One region of the Paenibacillus sp. FSL W8-0439 genome, then DNA from elsewhere that is predicted to be linked to it. Evidence: riboswitches for the same ligand, from Rfam matches in the RefSeq annotation. Region 1 holds a riboswitch; each other region holds the start of a gene.

Evidence for each region. A riboswitch is a leader RNA that binds a small molecule or an ion and turns the genes downstream of it on or off. The one in region 1 is predicted to bind cobalamin.
Region 2: linked by a shared signal. The riboswitch ahead of metE (5-methyltetrahydropteroyltriglutamate--homocysteine S-methyltransferase) and the one ahead of MKX36_RS06575 (ABC transporter substrate-binding protein) in region 1 are both predicted to bind cobalamin.
Region 3: linked by a shared signal. The riboswitch ahead of MKX36_RS24415 (ABC transporter substrate-binding protein) and the one ahead of MKX36_RS06575 (ABC transporter substrate-binding protein) in region 1 are both predicted to bind cobalamin.
Region 4: linked by a shared signal. The riboswitch ahead of cobJ (precorrin-3B C(17)-methyltransferase) and the one ahead of MKX36_RS06575 (ABC transporter substrate-binding protein) in region 1 are both predicted to bind cobalamin.

What each region holds. Positions count from the first base shown of each region.
Region 1 covers NZ_JBBPAK010000001.1:1,540,448-1,542,649, forward strand. Annotated here, with positions in the region: gene MKX36_RS06570 (histidine phosphatase family protein) at 1-514, shown strand, start outside; cobalamin riboswitch at 610-825, shown strand; gene MKX36_RS06575 (ABC transporter substrate-binding protein) at 1,035-2,042, shown strand; gene MKX36_RS06580 (FecCD family ABC transporter permease) at 2,039-2,202, shown strand, end outside.
Region 2 covers NZ_JBBPAK010000001.1:5,455,054-5,457,255, reverse strand. Annotated here, with positions in the region: gene metE (5-methyltetrahydropteroyltriglutamate--homocysteine S-methyltransferase) at 1-1,378, opposite strand, end outside; cobalamin riboswitch at 1,537-1,732, opposite strand; gene nrdG (anaerobic ribonucleoside-triphosphate reductase activating protein) at 1,922-2,202, opposite strand, start outside.
Region 3 covers NZ_JBBPAK010000001.1:5,660,199-5,662,400, forward strand. Annotated here, with positions in the region: gene MKX36_RS24415 (ABC transporter substrate-binding protein) at 1-1,134, opposite strand, end outside; cobalamin riboswitch at 1,351-1,555, opposite strand; gene MKX36_RS24420 (hypothetical protein) at 1,937-2,068, opposite strand.
Region 4 covers NZ_JBBPAK010000001.1:5,425,264-5,427,465, reverse strand. Annotated here, with positions in the region: gene MKX36_RS23375 (LOG family protein) at 126-680, shown strand; cobalamin riboswitch at 738-923, shown strand; gene cobJ (precorrin-3B C(17)-methyltransferase) at 1,233-2,202, shown strand, end outside.

The DNA of each region.
Region 1 (2,202 bases):
GTCCTTTGCTCAAATCTATTGCAGTGACTTGATGCGATGTCGCCAGACCTTGCAGATCATTTTGCCGGAGTCAGCAAAGACGTCTGAACGTTTCCTATCTGCTATGCCTCCCATGATGGAACCACGTCTGCGAGAACTTCACTTTGGCGAGTGGGATGGAAAAACGTATGACATGCTTAAGGATGTGGCGTTGTATCGCGCTTGGATTGATGAGCCGCAACGAATCACCCCGCCTGGAGGAGAGTCCTGGGTCCATTTTGTGAATCGTCTGCGTGAATTCCTTGACTCTCTGTTTGCGTGGCGCATTGCTTTGAAGGTTCAGCCAATAGAGTCGAATGCTGCACCGCCCTCTGTTTTGGTTGTCACGCATGGTGGAGTAATTCGCCAATTGGTTTGTATGCTGATACCAGGTCATGATTTTTGGAGTCTGAATCCAAAACCGGGAGAAGCGATTAGGCTTCAGTTAAGGCTGGCAGGACTGCACAATTGTATAGCAAAATTGCTTTTTCACTAGGGTAGTTGTGGCGAATCAAGCAGCTGTTTGGGTTGTAAGCTAACTCTTTTTAACCTATAATCATCAAGTAAAAGAACGGCTTGACTACACTACATCAAATATCCAGCAGACGAGGTCGGCGCCGTGTGAGGGAACTTGCTTTTCTTCATTGCGCTGTTAAAAGGGAAGTCGGTGTGAGTCCGACGCGGTCCCGCCACTGTAAATGGAAACATGCTCATTAGCCCTGTTACATGTGCCGCCAAGCATGTGAAAGAATATCAGGGCATGCCTCTTCCATAAGTCAGGATACCTGCCCGTCCGCCTGTCACCATAATCCTTCGAGGAAAGGATGACGTGTTCGCAGTGACTGTCCATGCGGAAAGAAGCTGCCCGCCTGCGCACGATCTGTGCTAACGTGACCCCTGTATCCTGATATGAGGATGCGGGGGTTTTTGATAGGAAAAGAAGGCTGGAATGAGGAAAATATCGGATGATGTTCAAGTAACGCTCTTAACGATTTTTGTATGAAGGGGTGCAAATCATGGCAGGCAAAAAAATAAAGGTATGGACAACAGGTCTATTGGCGCTGATATTGGCAGTTGTGCTGAGTGCATGTGGCGCGAATGGAAAAAATGTAGAAAATAAAGAGGGCCAAGCTTCTTCACAGCAGCCGGGACAGACCGTAACCGCACAAGAGCCTCCGGGCAAAACGGTTTACCCGCTAACGGTTAAGGATGCAACAGGACAGGAATTTACATTTAAAAAGGCACCGGACAAGATTGTTTCCGTCTCCCCGGCAGAAACTGAAGCGCTGTTCGCTATCGGATTGGATAAGGAAATTGTTGGTGTATCCGACTACTCTGATTACCCAGAGGCAGCTACGAAAAAGCCTAAAGTGGGCGGTATTATGAAACCGAACGAAGAGGCGATCATTGCTGCGAACCCGGAAGTTGTTTTTGCAGGAATTTCACTTAGTGAACAGGCTACGACTAAGCTGCGTGACATGGGAATTATGATTTTTAAAACGGAACCGAAAACCGTTGAAGATGTCACAGCTAACATCGAATTGTATGGGAAAATCACCGATCATCAGAAAGAAGCGAGAGCGGTGACCGACAAGATGAGAGCAGATGTAGCGGAAGTGAAAGAAGGAGTTAAAAATATCGGCAAAGGGCAGAAGCTACGGGTATACGTCGAATTTTCACCAGGCTGGACAGTGGGTAAAGGCGAGTTTATGGACGAACTGATCACATTGGCGGGCGGCGAAAACGTGGGTGCCACGCAGAAGGGCTGGTACCAAATCAGTGAGGAAAATATTATAGCTGCCAACCCTGACGTGATTTTATACAGCAAAAGTGTGAAGGATGACAAAACAGGCCAGTCCCTCGGCGATATCATAAAAGCTCGTAGTGGATGGGATCAAATATCGGCTGTTCGTAACAATCGTGTATTTGCCGTGGATGATAATTTGATTAGCCGTCCAGGTCCACGCGTAACAGAAGGACTCAAGGAAGTAGCCAAGGGCGTGTACCCTGAAATTTTCAAATGAACCGTAGACTGATCGGTTTTGGGGGGACTGGTCTTGTCTTGCTGCTGCTGACGCTGCTGCTCTGTCTTGGCATCGGCTCGGTCAGTCTTCCGGTCAGCCAGATCACAGGTATTTTGATCAACCACCTACCGTGGTTAGATGATACGTTTACACCGGATTG
Region 2 (2,202 bases), 3.9 Mb from region 1:
ACAGACGGGCCTTGCGAACCTCAGCAGTTTGCGGGAAGCTGCCGATGGTCGTCGTAGGCAGTGGGGGTAACTTCAGCCTATTTTGCTGAATTATACGGCGCTCGGCGAAAGGAACGCTGCGTGATAGTGGCTCCTTTGCCAACAGGTCGGCCAAATCGGCAGCTGTCTGTACCCTTGCCGCTGAGCTGTTGAAGCGGGCTACCGCTTCCGCACTTTGCTCAAGCTTGGCAAGTGCGGATGGATCATGCTTACCAAGTGCAGCCGTCAAGACTGCGATTTCATCCAGCTTTTCATCGGCAAAGGCTAGGGCATGCACCAGCTCTCGGTCCAGCTTGTGCTCTGCTTCCAGACTGACCGGCACATGCAGCAGACTGCACGATGGCTGCACGATAAGCTGTTCTGCATTGATTTGTTCTGCTAACTGGCCCAACAGCGCAGCCACGGCATTCAGGTCGCTGCGCCATATATTGCGCCCATCAATGACACCAGCACCCAGCGTTTTCCCTTTGGGGAAGCCATGTCGCGATATATGCTGGAGATTTTCGCCATCATCATAGACAAAATCAAGACCCAGTCCCTGGACCGGAAGTTCAGTCAGACGCTCATAATGATCTAGGCTACCAAAGTAGGTTTGCAGCATGATGTTTAAGGAGGGAGCAGCTTGGGTCAAAGCTTCATAGACCTCCTGAATAATATCCAGATCCTCTACTGGGAATGAGGTGGTCAGGACAGGTTCATCGATTTGGACCCATTGTACGCCTTCTGCTGCTAGTTCGGACAGGACTCGGGCGTATAAAGGCAGGAAGGTTCGTATAATAGAGGCCAGATCCTTACGATCATAGCCTTTGGATAAAACAACAAATGAGTAGGGACCGATGAGAACCGGTTTACCGTCAATACCTAGCTCCTGCTTTGCTTCACGATAAGCGAGTAAGGGCTTATTTTCAGTGAGCACTGGAGCCGCATTTTCCAATTCGGGAACGATGTAGTGGTAATTGGTATTCATCCATTTGGTCATTTCGCTGGCGGTAGCTCCCTTCTGCCCACGTGCCATCCCGAAATACACAGACAGAGGAACCGGACCTGTAGGACGATAGTTGAACCGTTCGGGTACGAGACCGAACATCACAGATGTATCCAGCACATGATCGTAATAGGAAAAGTCTCCGACAGGAATGCGATCAATCCCTTTGTCACGTTGCTTGCTCAGATGCTCCAGACGCAATCTTTTCATCTCACTATGCAGTTCACTTTCGTTAATACTACCCTGCCAGAAGCGCTCCAGTGCTTTCTTCCATTCCCGGTTCCCGCCGATACGCGGATATCCCAGATTACTGCTAGTCAAACCGGACAATGTAGATCGTTCGTTAATGGACATGTAGGTTTCCTCCTAAGTGGTAGCCAGTTTATTTTTACGTACCAAAAAAGGCATTCTGTCCCCAAGGCTAAAAATAAGTAGGGGAAAGAATGCCTCCGCGATTAAAATTCAAAAATACGGCGACTGCTCTTAACACCTCCCTATCTTCCGTAGGTACTGCGATGTTGTTAAAATAGGCAGGTCTCCTGACTTACGGATCATGACGTTCAGCATCCCTTCCCGGTCTGTGGACCAGTGGGTGTATGAGCAGCTGAACATTCCCCGTTTACAGTGGCGGGACCGTCCCGGATTTGCACCGGCTTCCCTTTTAAGTCTGATCTGAATAGAACAGACACCTATTTCCAAACTATAAGATTAAGGTATGACGAATAATTATGCACTCGTATACTTGTTCACCATCATAAGTGAAACTCACAGGATGTGCAATAGAAACAGTAATAGAAACTGGAGTGGAATCTGTTAGTTATATGCAAAAAAGACAAGCCCAACCCATCGTGGGGGACTTGTCTTTGGTATAGCATCTTGCTAAATAGAACATCGCCTTTAAGCTAATGAAACGGTGTAACCTGCTTGAGTACTGGCTTTCACATCTACCAGGCGCTGATTACGGCTGCCCCGAAAGGGGAGGGTCAGATCTTTTTGCTGTTCAACAAAACGGCCATCTACAATCACGTCACACAATAGTGCCAGCTCCTGTCGCTCCTGATCCATGAGCAGATCTTCGTAGACAAAGCCTGTGTAGGCCCAGACGGTTCGGTCGGGACAAGCCGCGCGGAAGTCACGTACAAATTGCGAGCATTCTGCTGCTGAGAAAAAAGGATCTC
Region 3 (2,202 bases), 4.1 Mb from region 1:
AGGGAAGGTCAGTAGCGTAACCTCGAATGGCTTGCCCTGCTTGGTCCACGTACCTTGGGCATCCTTCTGCCAGCCATCCTTTGTCAACAACTGCTCCGTCGTTCCGTCCAAAGCTTTGCGCTCAATCTTACCGAAGGGAAGAATGCTCGGAAACGGGCTGCTTGCTTCCGTACCGAAGCCTCTCATGACGGCGCTCACAATGGACGCGCGCGGAATCAGACTGTCCACCACCTTACGGTTGGTTGCATCCTTGAACACAGGTGATTCCATGTTGTACACAATCATATGGGTGCGCAAGGATGGAGCCGACAGCACTTGTAGCTTGTCGTTCTTTTTTAATACCTCTGCGTTATCTACCGGAATATCCGTCGCTACATCCACCTCACCAGATTGCAACGCCATCAGGCGCGAATTACCGTCCGTAATGAATTTCATCGTCGCTTCGGCCAATCGCGCCTTTTCGCCCCAGTATCCGTCATAACGCTCGACGACCAAGGATTGATCCTTGTTGAAGGCTTTGATTTTAAAAGCACCTGTCATTGCAGGGTAGCTTTGCTCATCTTTCATGGATGCCACATCCAGTACAATCGTTGACGGATCAGCCAAATTGGATACCAGCGCTGCATTCGGCTGGTTTGTCGTAATTTTCAGCGTCAGCGGACCAGTTACATCAATGGACTTCACATCCAGTAAATCCTTCGCCAGATGGCTTTTCTCGATTGAGCGCAGCAAAGATGCTTTTACACTTACTGCATCCATGCTCTTTCCATTATGAAACGTGACCTTATCCTGCACGCTGAACGACCACACATTAGGACTATCATGCTTCCATTCCTTGGCTAGCCAAGCTACAGGTTCCAGTTTTTCATTCAAACGAATGAGTGTCTCACCGGCACCGGAACGCATCACGTCCCAGCTATTATCTCCATGCGGATCAACGCCGGACGGTTTCCACGTATACGCCATCACCAGCTTTTTATCTGCTTGAGTCTGTTGTGCAGACGTGTTCTCACCCTTGCCCGAGCTATCCTCCGTCTTCGTGGCTGCGCCACATCCCGAAAGAGTCATAACTGCCATCAGCAGCAGCAATCCTGTACATATGAACCATGAACGCCTATTACGATTGCCTATCATCCCACATTTCCCCCTCTATCTTGTAAAATCGTATAAACCTAACGCAAAACGCGAAAAAGCATTCCCAACCACTTGATCAGCAGTCAGAAATGCTTTCATTATAAAATGTCAAAACTCACCTCAAAGCCAGCTCCAAAAACATAGAAGGGATCAGATCGGTTTCAGACATTCCGTATGCAGCACGCCTAACCACCTCCCCAGCATCCCGTGGGTCTGACAGTGATGTCAAAACAGGCAGGTCTCCTGACTCCAAGCGTATCTTTCAGGCCTTCCCGGTTCCTCACAGTTCCAGTGGCTTGTTCTGAAAGCTCCAGCAGTACCCTGCTGATGCCTGTATACAGTGGCGGGTCCGTGTCGGAATCTACCGAACTTCCCTTTTAAGTGAACACGCTCAACAACTATCTACATCGTCTCTACGAAACTTCGTATATAGAGTTGTCCGGCTCACACCTGTTTTCTTCCTTTATTCCTTTTTATTACGATTTAGGATTATCTTATTTTGTTGCTACTGGCTTGTCAACAAATGTTGCGTAATAATTTAAATTTGAATGATATAGTGTGAATCAAGACCAAGGCTATTCATTGCTTGCGCGCAATTGAAGGTTGTCTTAACGTTGCGTGCACGCAATTCACGTGTTAAAATTAGGTATAGAGATAACCACCGTATCCGTATACTAAAAAGAGCCTTCGCCGCTCCAACGGCAAAGACTCTTAGGACTTAAAAGGCTGTGGATCACCACCACGGCGCGCTGCATAACTGAATGTTAATGCGAACGAAACCCACCGTTAGGGGCCAACCTAATTACGCGGTGGGTTTTCGCTTGTTCCGAAATTTCCGACGCAGCCAGCGATAAAGCTTACGAATACTAAACACCAGGCTTAGTAACGTAACCATCCAACGCAGCACATCATAGCACGACACAAGGTTGACCATCGGCTTCACCCCCTTTCGGGAAGCTGCGCCGTGATCCGAAAACATCCACCACTATCCAAAGTCCTTAAGGTAGATTATACCATGCCTCTTCCTACCACTCGATAATCCAAACCCCGATCTTCATACAGAAAGAG
Region 4 (2,202 bases), 3.9 Mb from region 1:
TACGAGGTCTTTATCTTTTTTTGTTGGACATGCATCGACAAAGTTTTTTGTTATAGCGAAAATATTTATCTAATATAATGAATAAGTTTCGATGCATGATATTGAGGACAGGAGCTGAGACGTTTATGAATTCTATTTGTGTATTTGCAGGGTCCAGACCTGGACATTCATCGGTATATGTTGAGGCGGCAGGCAAGCTGGGTGAAGCTATGGCTCGCCAGCATATCCGTTTAATTTATGGTGGCTCCAGCAGAGGGCTGATGGGTAAGGTGGCGGATGGACTGTTGGCGGGTGACGGTCAGGTCACCGGCATTATGCCCACCCTGTTATTCGATGCAGAGATCATTCATCGGGGAGTTACCGAGTTTATTGAGGTAGCAAGCATGCATGAACGTAAAGCGGCGATGAGCGAGATGGCCGATGCGTTTATAGCCCTTCCGGGAGGCTTGGGAACCTTTGAGGAGCTGTTCGAGGTATTGTGCTGGGCGCAAATCGGTATACATCGCAAGCCCATTGGGCTGCTGAATGTGAATGGATATTTTGACCCGTTGGTAGAAATGGTACGTCATAGCGTGCAGGAAGGGTTTACCGGAGCTGATCATCCAGCGCTACTGAGTATATCTGCGGACCCGGATGAACTGCTGCATATGTTGAAAAATAAAGCAGATAACTTGAAATAAAGCTTTTTTCGTGCTTGCACAACTGATTGAGGCAAGGTTATGATAAGACCCATAATCAAATAGCGGACAGACAAGGTGCCTTTGCGGTTGAGCAAAGGGTAACAGGGAATCGGGTGCAAGTCCCGAGCGGTCCCGCCACTGTAAGGAAGAGGGTTCTTTTAAATGGTCACTCGTACAAAACGGGGAAGACGAGAGAATCCGTTGATGCCAAGCCAGGAGACCTACCTTGATCTGTATGCACCGTTAACCTTCGCGGAGAGGATGGGTGTACGAAATCAGGAAATCAGGCACACGTTGCTTTTTCCATGTTGGTTACAGGTTTGCGTGGATATGAACGTGCAGCAGCGTTTGAAGCGTAAACAAAACAGATGGAAAACAACGGCAGATAGGAGGAAGACAAGAACTGTCTTCTTACGCTGTTTCGTCTGGTAAGAGAGATACGTACATAGGAACCCCATCCGGGCAGGATGGGGTTTTTTTGAGTTAAAGGATGCCACAAATTATTGAAATAGATAGTATAGCTGCCCTGAAAAGGATGATAGGAGGAGCACGATGAGCCCATTAGGAAAATTGCTGGTGATTGGATTTGGACCAGGAGATATGGAACATATCACAAAACGGGCGTTGGATGCGCTGGCCGAAAGTGAGGTCATTATCGGCTACAATACCTACGTTGATTTGATTCGTCCGTTGTTGAACGGACAGGAGATTGTACGCACAGGGATGACAGAAGAAGTGAGCCGTGCGCAGGAGGCGGTTCGCCAAGCAGAGATGGGTAAGAAGGTAGCCGTCATTTCCAGTGGAGATGCTGGGGTCTATGGCATGGCAGGGCTGGTGTACGAAGTGCTGATGCAAAAAGGCTGGCGTCGCGAGGACGGGGTTGAGGTAGAAGTTGTGCCGGGGATCTCGGCTATTCAATCCTGTGCTTCGTTGTTGGGAGCGCCGGTTATGCATGATGCTTGCACAATCAGTCTGAGTGATCATCTGACCCCGTGGGAAACGATCGTGAAGCGTGTAGAAGCTGCGGCTTCGGCTGATTTTGTGATTGCCTTATACAACCCGCGCAGTGGTCGACGTACCCGCCAGATTGTGGAGACGCAGTCCATTTTGCTCCGTTACCGTGATCCGCAAACTCCAGTTGGACTGGTGAAGAGTGCTTATCGTGAACGTCAGCAGGTTATTGTAACGACGCTGGAAGATATGCTGAACCATGATATCGGGATGCTGACGACCGTAATCATCGGCAATTCCTCGACGACAGTGTATGACGGGTTAATCGTGACTCCGCGCGGCTATCAGCGTAAATACACGCTGGACGCGACCGAGCAAGTGCTCAAACCGCATCAGCGGCTTCGCACGGAAGCGGAGCCGTGGTCGCTGGGCGCGCAAGAGGATCGCGCGCTGGATACACCGCAGGGAGGCGGAGCTCTGACTGCGCCTCCCGAGCCTTCCGCGAGCAGCGCTGCGGTTGCCACGCAGGCACGCCCGCAAGCGATGGCTACCGTGCAGGCTGCGCCCGCGA